Regions from separate parts of the Peribacillus sp. NPDC096379 genome, predicted to be linked through region 2. Evidence: riboswitches for the same ligand, from Rfam matches in the RefSeq annotation. Region 2 holds a riboswitch; each other region holds the start of a gene.

Region 1 (4,484 bases), on a different contig from region 2:
ATTCTCGAACTCCACTGACAATTGAATGCTCTCTTTGCATCTTTTTTACAGACCCTGCTTCTCCTTGATTAAAGAAATTCTCCAATTGCTTATACGACAAATCATAATAAGCAGGCCAGACTAGGACTTTTTTTGGAAGATCATAATTGGCTTCCTTTTCAAATAATCCAATCATATCTCCAGTTTTCAGACGGATCGCAGACAAGCCGTGCTCCCCTCTTGGAAGATTATGAAGCAAAAACGTAATCGAAAATGATTTCCGGAACCAAGGGAAAATGAACGCCTTCTTCATGGACGTGTTTTTGCCTAATCGGCCATTAAGCTCTTCTTCCACTAGAAGAAATAACAACGGGAAGCGGTCTTTTCGTGTGATTTCAATTCTGGCTTCAATCGATTCCCCTGTTCTGAGTTCCGTTTTATCTAACGATCTTGTTACCGTGAACTTGTGGATAGGATAGAAAAACAGCCCTATCGAATAAAGGGCAAATGGCAGAAACGTATAGAACAGAAACCAACTGAGAAAACCTCCCTGAAACATCGCAAACCCAAATGCCAAGACTACCAAACTAATAAGCACTACAACCTTTGCATAAGGTCTCATTTTCTCTACCAACGATTTCATCATTAATTCACAGCCCTTTTTACTGGTACAGGAATATTATCAATAATTTCAGCAACCACCTGCTCAGCTGTAATCCCTTCGTACTTCGCTTCAGATTTCAAGATAAGGCGATGCGATAACACAAATGGGGCAAGATATTGAACATCGTCCGGCAACACATAATCCCGGTCATATAATAGAGCGTAGCTTTGAGATGCTTTCATTAAGGCAATCGAACCACGAGGACTCGCACCTAAATATACACTGCGATGCTGGCGCGTTGTTTGTGTCATTTCAACAATATAATGCTTAATCGCATCATCGACAATAACCGCCTTTGACTCTTGCTGCAAACCGCGTAGTTCAACCAATGACATAACGGGTCCAAGACTATCAAGCGGTGAAGCCAAACGCGCACGATTCAAAACTTCCACTTCTTCAAATATATCTGGGTATCCCATTTTCATTTTTAATAAAAAACGATCAAGTTGAGCTTCAGGAAGAGGGTACGTTCCTTCATATTCGATAGGGTTTTGTGTTGCCATAACAAAGAATGGTTGCTCCAGCACTCTCGTTACACCATCAATCGTCACACTTGCCTCTTCCATCCCTTCTAATAAGGCTGACTGAGTTTTCGGAGATGTTCGATTAATCTCGTCAGCCAGGATAATATTCCCCATAATCGGCCCAGGACGAAAAGTAAATTCTTGCTCCCTTGGATTATATATGGAAACGCCTGTTACATCAGACGGCAGCAGGTCAGGTGTGAATTGAATTCGTTTAAAGTCTGCACTGATTGACTTGGCCAGCGCACGGACCATCATCGTCTTACCTACACCTGGAACATCTTCCAATAAAACATGACCTCCCGAAAGTAAAGCCACTACACTTAATTCTGCTATATCTCTTTTCCCAATAATAACCTTCTCGATATTACGTATCACTTCATTTAACTTTGGGTGCTTTCCTTCATATGTCATACCTTACCTCCTGTGATTCATCCCTTATCGATTTTCAAAAGATCTGAAAAAACAACTAACCTTTTCATCCTATCGACACAATTCATTTAAAATTACTTTAACTTAAACTACATTCGACGACTCCCTTTCTAACCCTTCTTTTTCCAATATATTTACAAACTTTACATAATGGCCTTACCCAGTAGAGTTGAGCATATTTCGCATCAAAATGAGTTTTATCAAACTGGAAGAAAAATGGTGGATCTTTCATTCAACATATATCATAATTGCACAAATTTTCAAATTTTTAGATCTAGTAAACATATGTATTAGTAAACATCACAAAAAGTATGACTTTCTTATCGGAATTATATGGTAAACTATTGATAAGTGAATATAATCTTGCAGAAAAAAGGTGCTGAACTTTCAGCTTAATAGGGAATTCGGTGAAGAACCGAAGCTGTTTCCGCAACTGTAAGTGCGATGAAATAAGGATATGCCACTGTTTTATTTAACGGAATCGGACGTAGCACGCAATCCGTTATATAAAATGGGAAGGACCTTAAAGTAAATGGATGCACAAGCCAGGAGACCTGCCTTCTTTCCATCGTATTATACTCTTCGGAAGATAAGAGGATTGTACGGCAACTCTCATCTTTTCTTTCCAACTGGATATGTAGGATGGTGTGCCGCCCAATTTTCTTGGTCGGTTTTTTTGTTATAAAAAACGATTTCAAGGGCTATTCACTCTATTCATCATATAAGGGGGATTACATTTGACAAAAAAAGATTTCCGTTTTATGTGTTACCCGTACATGCGCGAATCCGCTTCAACAGTGGACTTCGAGATCAGGACTGACTCCTTGACATCTCGTATTGGCTTAGCTTGTGCATTTACTAAAAACGTACCTGTTGTACACAAAGATTTAATGTACTTACTCGACATGGGCTATAATCTAAACGGCTCAGTACGCGGACGATTAGGTATCACGCAAGAAGACTTAGATCGCCTAAGTGGTATGTATGATTTTTATACAGCAGAGGTCAAAGACTCTATCGGTACTTTTGTCTTGCCACAAGGAACTCCCGGTGCCTGTATTTTGCACACTTGCCGCAGTGAAGCGAAGAAGTCAGTAAGAGCGCTACATAAAGTGAGTCTTGAAAGAGAAGTTCCTAAAATCCTGTTCGATTACGCTCATTTACTAGCAAACGTTTTATTCGTTATGGCCGTCTATGTAAATAAACAACTTGGTGTTGAGGAAATCCCTCACGAGAGTATATGCTATGACATTAAATCGACGAAAAAATAATACATCCATCCATTTATAGGAATGAGAAATGAGGAGAACACAATGAAAAAATTCATATGGAACAATTGGTTACTCGCACTAATGCTTTCTTTTATTTTAGTACTTGCTGGCTGTGGGAATAATAATCAAACAGCACCAAGTAAGGATAATGCCCCTGCAAGTGAAATTAAAAAAGAAAAAGACCAGCCCTATTCAGTAACTGATGATCTTGGCGACAAGATCACCTTTGATAAAGTACCTGAAAAAGTGATCTCCCTTCAACCAAGCAATACAGAAATTCTCTTTGCTCTAGGAGCAGGTGAAAAAGTAGTTGGGGTCACAGATGTTGATAACTATCCAAAAGAAGCTGCCGATATTGAATCTGTTTCTGATTCAATGAATATTAACGCAGAGAAAATAATTGCGTTAAACCCAGACGTCATCATCGCCTATACAATTGGCGACGAAGCTACTTTACAGCCGCTGAAAGATGCGGGAATCCCAATCTTTGTCATTGCATCTGCTGCTACATTTGAAGATGTTTACGGAGACATTCAGCAAATTGCTGAAGTAATGGGCGTTAAGGAGAAAGGGAGCGAAATCGTCGATACGATTAAAAACCAAGTTGCAGCTGTCATTGAAAAAACAGACTCTATTAATGAAAAGAAAAGTGTCTATTTAGAAATAAGTCCTGCTCCAGAAATCTACACACCTGGAAAGAAGACATTTCAACAAGAAATCCTTGCAAAAGCGGGTGTAACCAACATATTTGAGGATCAAGAAGGTTGGATCAAAGTTTCTGAGGAAGAAGTTATTAAACGCAACCCTGCTGTCATCACAACAACTGCCGGTTTTATTGAAAAACCTGAACAAGAAATTAAGAGCCGTACAGGGTGGGACCAACTTACAGCCGTTAAGGAAGACAAAGTATACTACTTAAATGAAGACGTGATGTCCCGTCCAGGACCACGTATTGGTGAAGCTGTCGAGCTTGTTGCCAAAACCGTTTACCCAGATCTATTTAAATAAGATCGATACAAATCCTCTTTATTGAATGACAACCAGGAGGAACCAAATATGCTGAAACGCTTCTTTTTCAGTAACATTGCTCATATTCTTAAGGCTTATCCAGACAATCACAGAAAACGTAAAGAACAGAAAAGGCTGCCCCGCGGGACAGCCTTTTCTGTTCTTTCTATCTTGAACCTTCTACCTATTTCGGTCCATTCTTCATTTATCTAAAAACGAATCATAGTCATTTGACATATCAATCTCATCATTCTACCTCCACCGTTCAAACCATTTCCGAATTTTTTCTTTGTTACGTTCAAGAATTTTCTTGGACGTCGTATTTTCCTTTTGTTTTTTCCATTCAAAGAAGCTGGCAAGCGCGATAAGAACGATACCGCCAATGATCAAGTAGAGCCACCATGGCAGATTGCCCCATAGGTGATTAGTGTTCATATAGATATTTAACAAAATAGTCCCTGTCCCCGCTAAGAAATACGATTTATATTTCACAATAAATCCGAAGATGATTGCGACTAATGCCAACGTACCAATTACCAATGCATCATATACGGTATTTCCTTGTAGTGCATCCATGATTAATACTAAAAATAACAAAGGAACAAT
Region 2 (4,484 bases):
GCCTCACGTTTGTCTTACGGCGTACCTTAAAAGAACACAAAAAACCCGACATATCAGCGCTAATTCACCGTTGATTGAACGGGTCTATAACGTTGATATATCGGGCTTCGGTTACCTGTATTAGCGTCCCAGATAGGAATCGAACCTACGACCTACAGCTTAGGAGGCTGTCGCTCTATCCTACTGAGCTACTGGGACATATAAATAGTTGTGACTGATATATTATAGTTGTTATAAGAAAATTTTTCAAGGTTTATGCGCTAAAGAAAATTGTATTCACTTTGAAATAAATAGGGGGATTGTTTAGGTGTTTTTTAAATCGCCAGACTATTTTGTATTTACGCTGTGATAAAATGGGAAAGAATACTTTTATATTTCCTTCATTTTAAAAAGATTGCGCCAATAGTAATAACCTCAAGGAATTCGAATAGAGTTCATAAAACAATTTTTGCGGGGGGAATCTAATGAAGAAAAATCTATTGTTAATAGTAGTTCTTATTTTTGGAGGCTCCCTTTCACTATATACCCTAGATAAAGCCAAAACAAAGAAACTTCATACACCTCCAGAGTTACTCGCGACAGTTGATGGAGATAAGGTTGCTTATCAGGTTCGCAGTTTTGAAAGGGACGGGATTGTAATTGTGAAAGGCGAAAAAGAAGATCCAATTACTAAGGTTAACCCTCGAACAAAACTTATAATTGATTTCGCTGAAGAACCCGAAAGTTTCATTGTTTCAGAGATGAATAGCTTTGGGGATGAAGAGGATTATTTAAGAACGGAGGAGTGGGATACAGTCAGTTTCAGAGAGTATGCCTTGGACAACTGGGTTGGTTATAAATCTTATGTCATCCATGCAAAGTGGAAAAATGGGCAAGAGGCGACATATTCCATTAAACTGGACGTTAAGCAACTCGTTTCTTATCAGGGATTATTGCCAAGGGAACATGAAAACAGTGCTTTGATTATCCTTGGAAAATCGGGTGTTAGTCCTGTTAATTTTGATGAAAATAAGTATGATTTAAGCCCTATTCACACGATGGATGCAGATGGAAAATTACCATCTGGATATCCTGAATTGAAAATAGAAAGCACCCCCACCTATATTATTTTTGACTATACTCAAGAAGTGTTCCGAACTGATGATGACGAAGAGCTAATAAAATACTTAGAATCCATGCAGAGCAAAGAATAAAAAGTAGTTGTGTCAGAGGATTATTAAACATGATTGTCTGTTGACTCACAATGCAATAATTTTCTGACTAGTTTTCGCATTCAATTGTGTATAATAGATGGATAGAAGCGAAATACATAAACGAAATAGGTGTCTGATCTAGGACTTAAAAGAGAAGTTGGTGAGTGCCAACGCGGTTCCACCACTGTATGAAGATATGGATGGTACCGTAACGTAGACCATAAGCCAGGAGGCCTGCCTGTATTCGTGCACCCAATTTAATTTGCCTGCGGGTATGGGAAGGTGTGTGGCAGACATATGGGGACATCTGTTCATACTATAGACGATTGACTTATAAGGGTCAGACTTCCTAAAAGAAATAGAGGAGGCTGATCTTTTATTTATTCCCTCTAAAAATGCATGGTAAGGGAGTAGTGGAATTTGGGAGATTTGAAAATAGGTAAAATTTTACAAAACAACAAACAGCTAGCTTATATACTCGCATTTGCATTTCTTGCTGTCTCGATGATTGTTGGAATTTCAGTAGGTTCGGTTTCAGTGCCTGTGTCTGAGCTTTTTCGAATTATTGGCAAGGAAGTTTTTCATTTACCGCTGTCAACTGAAGCAAATGTGATGTTTTCGAATATTGTGATGAAAATACGCTTGCCTCGTGTTGTTTTGGCAGGATTGGTAGGAGCATCTCTTGCTATTTCTGGTGCAGCGTTTCAAGGTCTTCTGCGTAACCCGTTGGCCGATCCCTATACACTCGGCGTTTCCTCGGGGGCTTCTGTGGGGGCGGTTGTAACACTATTCTTCGGGTTGTCACTACCTGTTATCGGGTTATTTACTTTGCCATTATTAAGTGTCCTATTTTCGTTCCTGACGATTTTCTCTGTACTGTTGTTTGCACAGAAAATGGATCGCTCGATGAAGGTAGAAACGATTATTTTAACAGGGATTATTTTTAGTTCGTTTTTAGGCGCATTTATTTCCCTGATGATTGCCATGACTGGAGAAGAATTACGTCAGATTATTGGCTGGCTATTGGGGAGTGTCTCAATGCGTGGCTGGAGCTATGTGGGGATTATTTTGCCATTCTTTATCGTGGGAGCTGTGATCCTTATGCTGAATGCACGTGAATTAAATGCCTTATCCTTTGGAGAAGATCGTGCACAGCATTTAGGTGTGAATGTGAAACAAAGAAAGCTACTGATTTTAATTGCAGGTTCGCTGCTAACTGGGGCTGCTGTGGCTGTTTCAGGGACAATAGGCTTTGTTGGCTTGGTGATTCCACATTTCACGAGACAGCTTGTTGGTCCGGATCACAAGCATTTCTTGCCGTTATCGATGATCATTGGAGGTGGATTCTTAATTCTGGCAGATCTTGTTTCAAGAATTATTATTTCCCCAGCTGAATTACCAATTGGTGTTATTACCGCGTTAATTGGTGCCCCTGTCTTTGCCATGATCTTATTAAAACGGCGCAGGATAGAAAGAAGGTGATGAATATGCTAACTGTTACTGAATTAATAGGTGGGTATACAAGGGAAATGCCTGTTTTGAAAAACCTTACCTTCGAGGTTGCCAGAGGAGAATTGTTTGGAATTCTTGGACCGAATGGAAGTGGAAAAACTACGCTGCTCCAAATGATGAGTGGCATATTACCTTATCATAGTGGAGAAATCATGCTTAAAGGAAAAAGGCTGCAGGATTATCGTACGAAGGAACTTGCTAGAGTCATTGCCGTTCTACCTCAGCACTCTACACAGGCTTTTTCCTATACGGTAAAAGAGACGGTCTCTCTTGGTAGATATGCGCATCAAAAAGGTTTACTGCAGAGTTGGTCAACGGAAGATGAAGAAGTTGTGCAAAAGGTTATGGAACAAACAGGTGTCACCCAATTTCAACATGTACCTTTTGAACAGCTTTCTGGTGGTGAGAAACAGCGTGTCTTGCTTGCACAGTCATTGGCACAAGAACCGGAAATTCTTTTTCTAGATGAGCCAACGAATCATTTGGATCTTTCCTATCAGAAGGAGCTACTCGACTTGATGAAAAGGTGGACGAAGGAAAAAGACCTGACTGTTATTTCTATTTTCCACGATTTAAATCTTGCTAGTCTATACTGTGATAGATTGCTACTGTTGGAAAAAGGAAGGATTCAGATCAATGATAGGCCGAATGAAGTGCTGAAACGAGAACGCATTCAAGCGGTATACCAAACGGAAATTGAAAATCGACCACATCCGAGTCTTCCTAAACCGCAACTTTTCATTGTTCCGGCTCATCTTGCCAAGGAGCAGGAGGCACTGGTGATTAATGAGCGATATTTAGAAAGAAATGATGAGTGGATTGCATTGAATTCACCGATCCCGCTTAAGACGCTATCTTCTGGAGTAACAGGAGCTGGAGACAGCTGGAATCAAACGTTTGTGAACTGTCACGTTAAGCGTACTTATGATTGTCATGATCCTCTCGAGGAAATGATAGAGTACTTGTCTGCAAAAGGATTTAATCCAAGCGAAACGGTGGGCATGATGACGAATGTTGATGTGAAGACAGCGGCAGTACGTTTCTATGAAGGCGATGATATCTCCACTTTCATCGTGGTAACGGCGGGTAAAGGAATTCCGGTTCATACATCTCATACTGAAAGAGCTAAAGGACCCAGCGTCCATACATGGGTGTTTGTGAACGGGTGTTTACCGGAAGAAGCGTTTATTCAGAGTCTTGTTATTGCAACAGAAGCAAAGGTAAAGGCGTTATATGAATATGGAGCAGAAACTACGACGGAAGATAGCGTCTTAATTGCTGCCTCGCAACGGGGGACAAACATCCGACAAGGTGAATCCATGGAATCATTAGTTCAGCTAGTTAGCACGGGGGTGTATGAATGTACGGTGCTGGCAATGAAAAATAGAGAATGGAAGGATGGCTGAAATGGAGACGGCACCCATCTACTTTATCACTGGAGGCGTACGTAGCGGGAAGAGCACGTTTGCGGAAAAAGCAGCTCATGAGCTGGCGCGAGCTCATACTGGAACCTTGTTATATTATTTGGCTTGTGGCAGAGCACAAGATGAAGAAATGCAGCAGCGGATTGAGTTGCATCAGCAATCTCGTCAAAATAGTGTTGTTCCATGGCAGTCTGGTGAGTTCCCTAGAAATATTGACAACTCCATCCCTTTTTACAATAAACAGACAATCGTCTTGTTGGATTGTTTGACCACTTGGCTCGATAATGAGTTGTTTTCGATAGATTCAGAGCTCGGCAAACAACATCTCCAAAACGTCTTTGAAAAAATGATGGGA
Region 3 (4,484 bases), on a different contig from region 2:
TTCTTCTTTAATGTATTGCTCATACTGTTCGTTTGATAGTTCCCCTTTTCGCCATTTCAAACGTTGCTTTCGTACCACTTTCGTTTGCGGGAAACTACCGATTGTTGTCGTTGGAAGTAATGGTAAATCCCATCGTTTATCATGCAATGCTTTTCGTTCGCTTGCATCTACGCGAGTTATTGAATAATGAGATAAATTTACTAATGTATCTTGCACTTCTCTCACGTTTCGGAACGATGAATGATTTAATAATCTAACTGCTTGGTCACATTTGTCAAGCTCTTCAACAGTTAGTTCATGTTTTGCAAATTTCGTTAACAAGACCACTTCATCCAGTTTTTCATCTGCAAAAGATAGTGCATTTTTAACAATGGCCTCTAAGCTTTGTTCACTTTTCACTGTCACAGGAACATGAAGTAAGCTACAAGATGGTTGAATTATGAGACGATTATCGTCAACTATACTTGTTAATGTTCCGATGAGTTTTGCTTTCTCTTGTAAATTGGCTTTCCAGACATTTCGGCCGTCAATGACTCCTGCTGCCAAAACCTTATCTTTCGGGAAACCAATTGCTTGTAATTGAGCAATATTCATGTTTTCGTCGTGAACAAAATCGAGACCAATTCCTGCAACTGGTAATTGAACGATGGCTTGATAATGTTCGATACTTTCATAATACGTTTGTAGAATGATTTTTACGTTTGGGACGGACTTTTTAAAAGCTGTGTACACTTCATTAACATCACGTAAAATTTCACGATCAATCTGCTTTACTAAAAGTGGTTCATCAATTTGTATCCACTCAGCACCCGCTTCTTCTAATTGTTGCAATACTTCGACGTAAAGTGGAATAAGCGCTTGTAACAATTCCTTGCGTTTTTGATCATCGTATCCTTTTGACAATGCCAAAAAAGTGATCGGCCCGAGGATGACAGGCTTCCCATTTATCCCTAATTTTTCTTTTGCTTCTTTATATAATTTCAATGGCCAGTTTTCTACTAAAACCGGTTGTGCATCTTCTAACTCGGGCACGATATAGTGATAGTTTGTATTGAACCATTTTGTCATTTCTGATGCTACTTTACCTTTACTGCCTCTGGCAATTTCAAAATAGGTTTGAAGTGAAAGTTGCTTTCCTTCTGTTTTAAATCGTGTTGGGATGAGCCCAAACATAACAGCTGTATCTAATACATGATCATAATAACTGAAATCACCGACAGGAATGAGATCAATTCCTTTTTCCTGTTGTTTTCGTAAATGTGATAGGCGAATTTCTTCCATCTTGCTTGTAAATTGCGACTCGGTCAGCTCTCCTGCCCAAAACAATTCTAAACATTTTTTCCATTCGCGATTTTCACCAATTCTCGGATAGCCTACGTTTGAACTTTTAATTCCCATTATTGTTCCCCCATTTCAATTTTAATTGCCTCAATAAAAAAGTCTCTCTTTGCAATAAAGAGAGACTAATGATAGACATAGTTAACTAGAGTTGAGACTAGCAATCAGTTTCAACATACGGCTATCACTCCTCCCTATTTTCGCGTAGGTAATAAGCGCATCCAATAGGCAGGTCTCCTGACTTAGGTTCATCGTTTTCTATCCCTTCCCATTTCATGATGAAACAGTGGTTAACGATAAAGAACTCCCCATAACAGTGGCGCGACCGTGTCGGATTTACACCGAACTTCCCTTTTAAGTTAAAAACATGTTGCTTGTTGCTTTTAACACCTATCGTTTGAATATTATTCATTTTTTGAATTCTCGCAATAAAAAGTTTATTGGGATTAAGATTATATCATCTTGTCTGATTTCGCAAGTATCTTTTTATTTGGTCAGATAATTCAGGGATAAACGTTGTAAATAGTTTCGAATATCTTATCATTTTTTTCATCATTCGATCCATATACCGGTGAATGAGAGGGTGATTTAATGGCCTATTATATCCAGACTGATAACAATGTAAATATTTTTGTAGAGGATATTGGAAATGGGAAACCAGCCTTATTTATTCATGGTTGGCCTGTCAATCATAAAATGTACGAATATTAGTTAGATATTCTGCCTGAATACGGGATTCGCTGCATTGCACTTGACTTACGTGGATTTCGAAAATCAGATCGCCCCTTTAGCTTATACTCGTATAACGAAATGGCTGATGATATCCGCGGGATTATTGACACGTTAAAATTAACTAATCCTACTTTAATTGCCTTTTTAATCGGTGGTGTCATTGCAACCCGTTATATGTCTAGACACGCCGGGCACAATATTAGCCAATTAATTCTTGCAGGTGCTGCAGCCCCATCGTTTGTTCAAAGGAATAACTTTCCGTATGGAATGCCGGTTTCGGCAGTAAATTCAATTATTAGTCAAGCCTATCAGGATCGACCAAAGATACTTGATGAATTCGGCAAGATGTTTTTTGCAAGTAAAATTAGTCGTGAATTTAACGACTGGTTTTTGACACTTGGTTTTGAAGCATCTGGTCAAGGGACAATGAAGGCTTCTGAATCCTTACGTGATGAAGATCTAAGAAACGACTTAGTTGCAATCAGGATTCCAACAACTATTCTGCATGGTAAAAAAGATCAAGTATGTCCGTATGAATTAGCTCAGGTGATGCACAAGAATATCCCTCAGTCTAAACTCATTCCTTTTGAAAATAGCGGACATGGTCTTTTTTATGATGAAAAAGACAAATTTAATCAAGAACTGCTAAAAGTCTTATTATAATTTTCATTTAAATGAGCTCCTTTTGCAGGAACACATCTGTTCTTTCATAAAAAGATTAAAATGTTGGTAAGATAGATTAGACGAATGAAGACAATATATTAATGAATTGGCGGAGTTAAAAACAGATACTGAATCCTTAGAATTGATGAGATTCATGTACTTTAGCTGTTTCCTGAGGCGTGGAAAATCTTAAGACATATATGTAGAACACTCCCATACCCAAGAATTGGATCCTTGGATACGAGAGATTTCTTTTGGAATATTAAAAAAACCAGTTCTATAAAGAACTGGTTTTGTCCCTAACAATTAGGTAGCCGCCATTGCCGTAAGCTCAGTAATAAAGTTTTAAACCACCACTCCTCAAAGTGGGTGTTTGCAAAAACAGTCCTGTATGTCCTCAGTCAATGAAAAAGGCCTGACATTCTTGTTTTGATATAAAACTCCCTATTACAGCTTAAAGGTTAAAACTTAATTATCAATACGTACAACGCAGCTTGTATTAGTATAATATCTGAAATGAACAAAGATTGCAAGCCTAAATGATTGAGAAAAATACAATTCATTTTACTTTTTTATTCTTAGTATGATCAGGAGTCTTACGCTAAATATCCATCTTGCAAACGCTTGATAAAAGTCTATAATAATAGATATCTACACAAGAGGAGTGAAAATATGTTTTCCAATATTGGTGTGCCAGGTTTAATTCTCATCCTTATATTAGCACTTATCGTCTTTGGTCCTAGTAAGCTTCCTGAAATTGGACGAGCCGTCGGAAATTCACTACGGGAATTTAAAAAAGCGACAAAAGAATTAACAGATGATATTAAAGAGGATGTAAAAGAAGACATAAAAATTGCAAAAGAAGTTTCAAAAAAATAAACGTGATTTCCAATAATGGTTAGTTTGTGCACACTACACACAATTAATAGTCTTTATAACCTAAAATGCGAGATCTAATTACGTGTTTTTTAGGGTAACCTAGTTTCCATTTATTACATTGAAAAAGACGCCTGCAAAGCAGGCGTCTTTGATGCGTTTGCGGCGAGAAACCGTTGGGCCACATCCCTAACGTGCGTTAAGCATGTTCCTCGTCTTATGCAAATTAGCTCATCGCTTTATTACTATACCATTTTTTTAATCAGCAGACAAGGTTTTTATTTGTAGACTTTTAAATAGCACACTGACAGCTATCTATTGAACCAAAAATATACATTAGCATAATTTAAAATTCCTATCTAATAATAGGAAATCTCTTGTCTTTTCTAGCTTCCTTTAATTTAGCTTCAGATACATTTTTCTCAATCCGCCCCTTAAAGAAACATTTTTTACTTTTACTTTTTTGAGAATAGGAGTAAATTAAATATTCTAACGGGGTTAATGTTGAAATAACCGTAAACTCAATCACCAAATTTTTTCAGATGAGATCTGAATTTCATTGGAAATTCGGGTTTTTCATAACAAAAATGTTTATTTGGCTTTTTACTTCATTTTTTAATTGACTAGAGAATTATTATATATTCTAACGAGGAAATTCCTGTAATAATTATTCTCGAAATCAAAGGTCAGACCTCGCAATAACTAAATACAGCACAAAATTAGTGTATGGAACACTGTATACTGATTTAGAGTGCTAGGTCTTTATGGGACACCCTCATTTATCTTTCGATTCAGATTCCTTAGTTTTCAACTTATAAATTTGTCGTTAAGCGACTTAATTCATCTGAAGAAACGGCTACTTTATCAAACCCAGA

The links. Region 2 has a riboswitch for cobalamin ahead of ACIQZI_RS19390 (FecCD family ABC transporter permease). Riboswitches for the same ligand answer to the same signal wherever they lie in the genome.
Region 1: it holds a riboswitch for cobalamin, as region 2 does, so the genes downstream of both, ACIQZI_RS22635 (hypothetical protein) here and ACIQZI_RS19390 (FecCD family ABC transporter permease) in region 2, are expected to answer to the same signal.
Region 3: it holds a riboswitch for cobalamin, as region 2 does, so the genes downstream of both, metE (5-methyltetrahydropteroyltriglutamate--homocysteine S-methyltransferase) here and ACIQZI_RS19390 (FecCD family ABC transporter permease) in region 2, are expected to answer to the same signal.

What each region holds. Positions count from the first base shown of each region.
Region 1 is NZ_JBIWFD010000009.1:10,687-15,170, forward strand. It holds gene ACIQZI_RS22625 (DUF58 domain-containing protein) at 1-625, opposite strand, end outside; gene ACIQZI_RS22630 (AAA family ATPase) at 625-1,581, opposite strand; cobalamin riboswitch at 1,957-2,175, shown strand; gene ACIQZI_RS22635 (hypothetical protein) at 2,376-2,870, shown strand; gene ACIQZI_RS22640 (ABC transporter substrate-binding protein) at 2,913-3,878, shown strand; gene ACIQZI_RS22645 (hypothetical protein) at 3,927-4,091, shown strand; gene ACIQZI_RS22650 (hypothetical protein) at 4,131-4,484, opposite strand, start outside.
Region 2 is NZ_JBIWFD010000004.1:483,615-488,098, reverse strand. It holds tRNA gene ACIQZI_RS19400 (tRNA-Arg) at 125-198, opposite strand; gene ACIQZI_RS19395 (hypothetical protein) at 465-1,193, shown strand; cobalamin riboswitch at 1,304-1,449, shown strand; gene ACIQZI_RS19390 (FecCD family ABC transporter permease) at 1,614-2,675, shown strand; gene ACIQZI_RS19385 (ATP-binding cassette domain-containing protein) at 2,675-4,111, shown strand; gene ACIQZI_RS19380 (bifunctional adenosylcobinamide kinase/adenosylcobinamide-phosphate guanylyltransferase) at 4,104-4,484, shown strand, end outside.
Region 3 is NZ_JBIWFD010000002.1:861,487-865,970, reverse strand. It holds gene metE (5-methyltetrahydropteroyltriglutamate--homocysteine S-methyltransferase) at 1-1,401, opposite strand, end outside; cobalamin riboswitch at 1,549-1,747, opposite strand; partial or broken gene ACIQZI_RS13365 (alpha/beta fold hydrolase) at 1,930-2,733, shown strand; gene ACIQZI_RS13355 (twin-arginine translocase TatA/TatE family subunit) at 3,406-3,612, shown strand; gene ACIQZI_RS13350 (protoglobin domain-containing protein) at 4,422-4,484, opposite strand, start outside.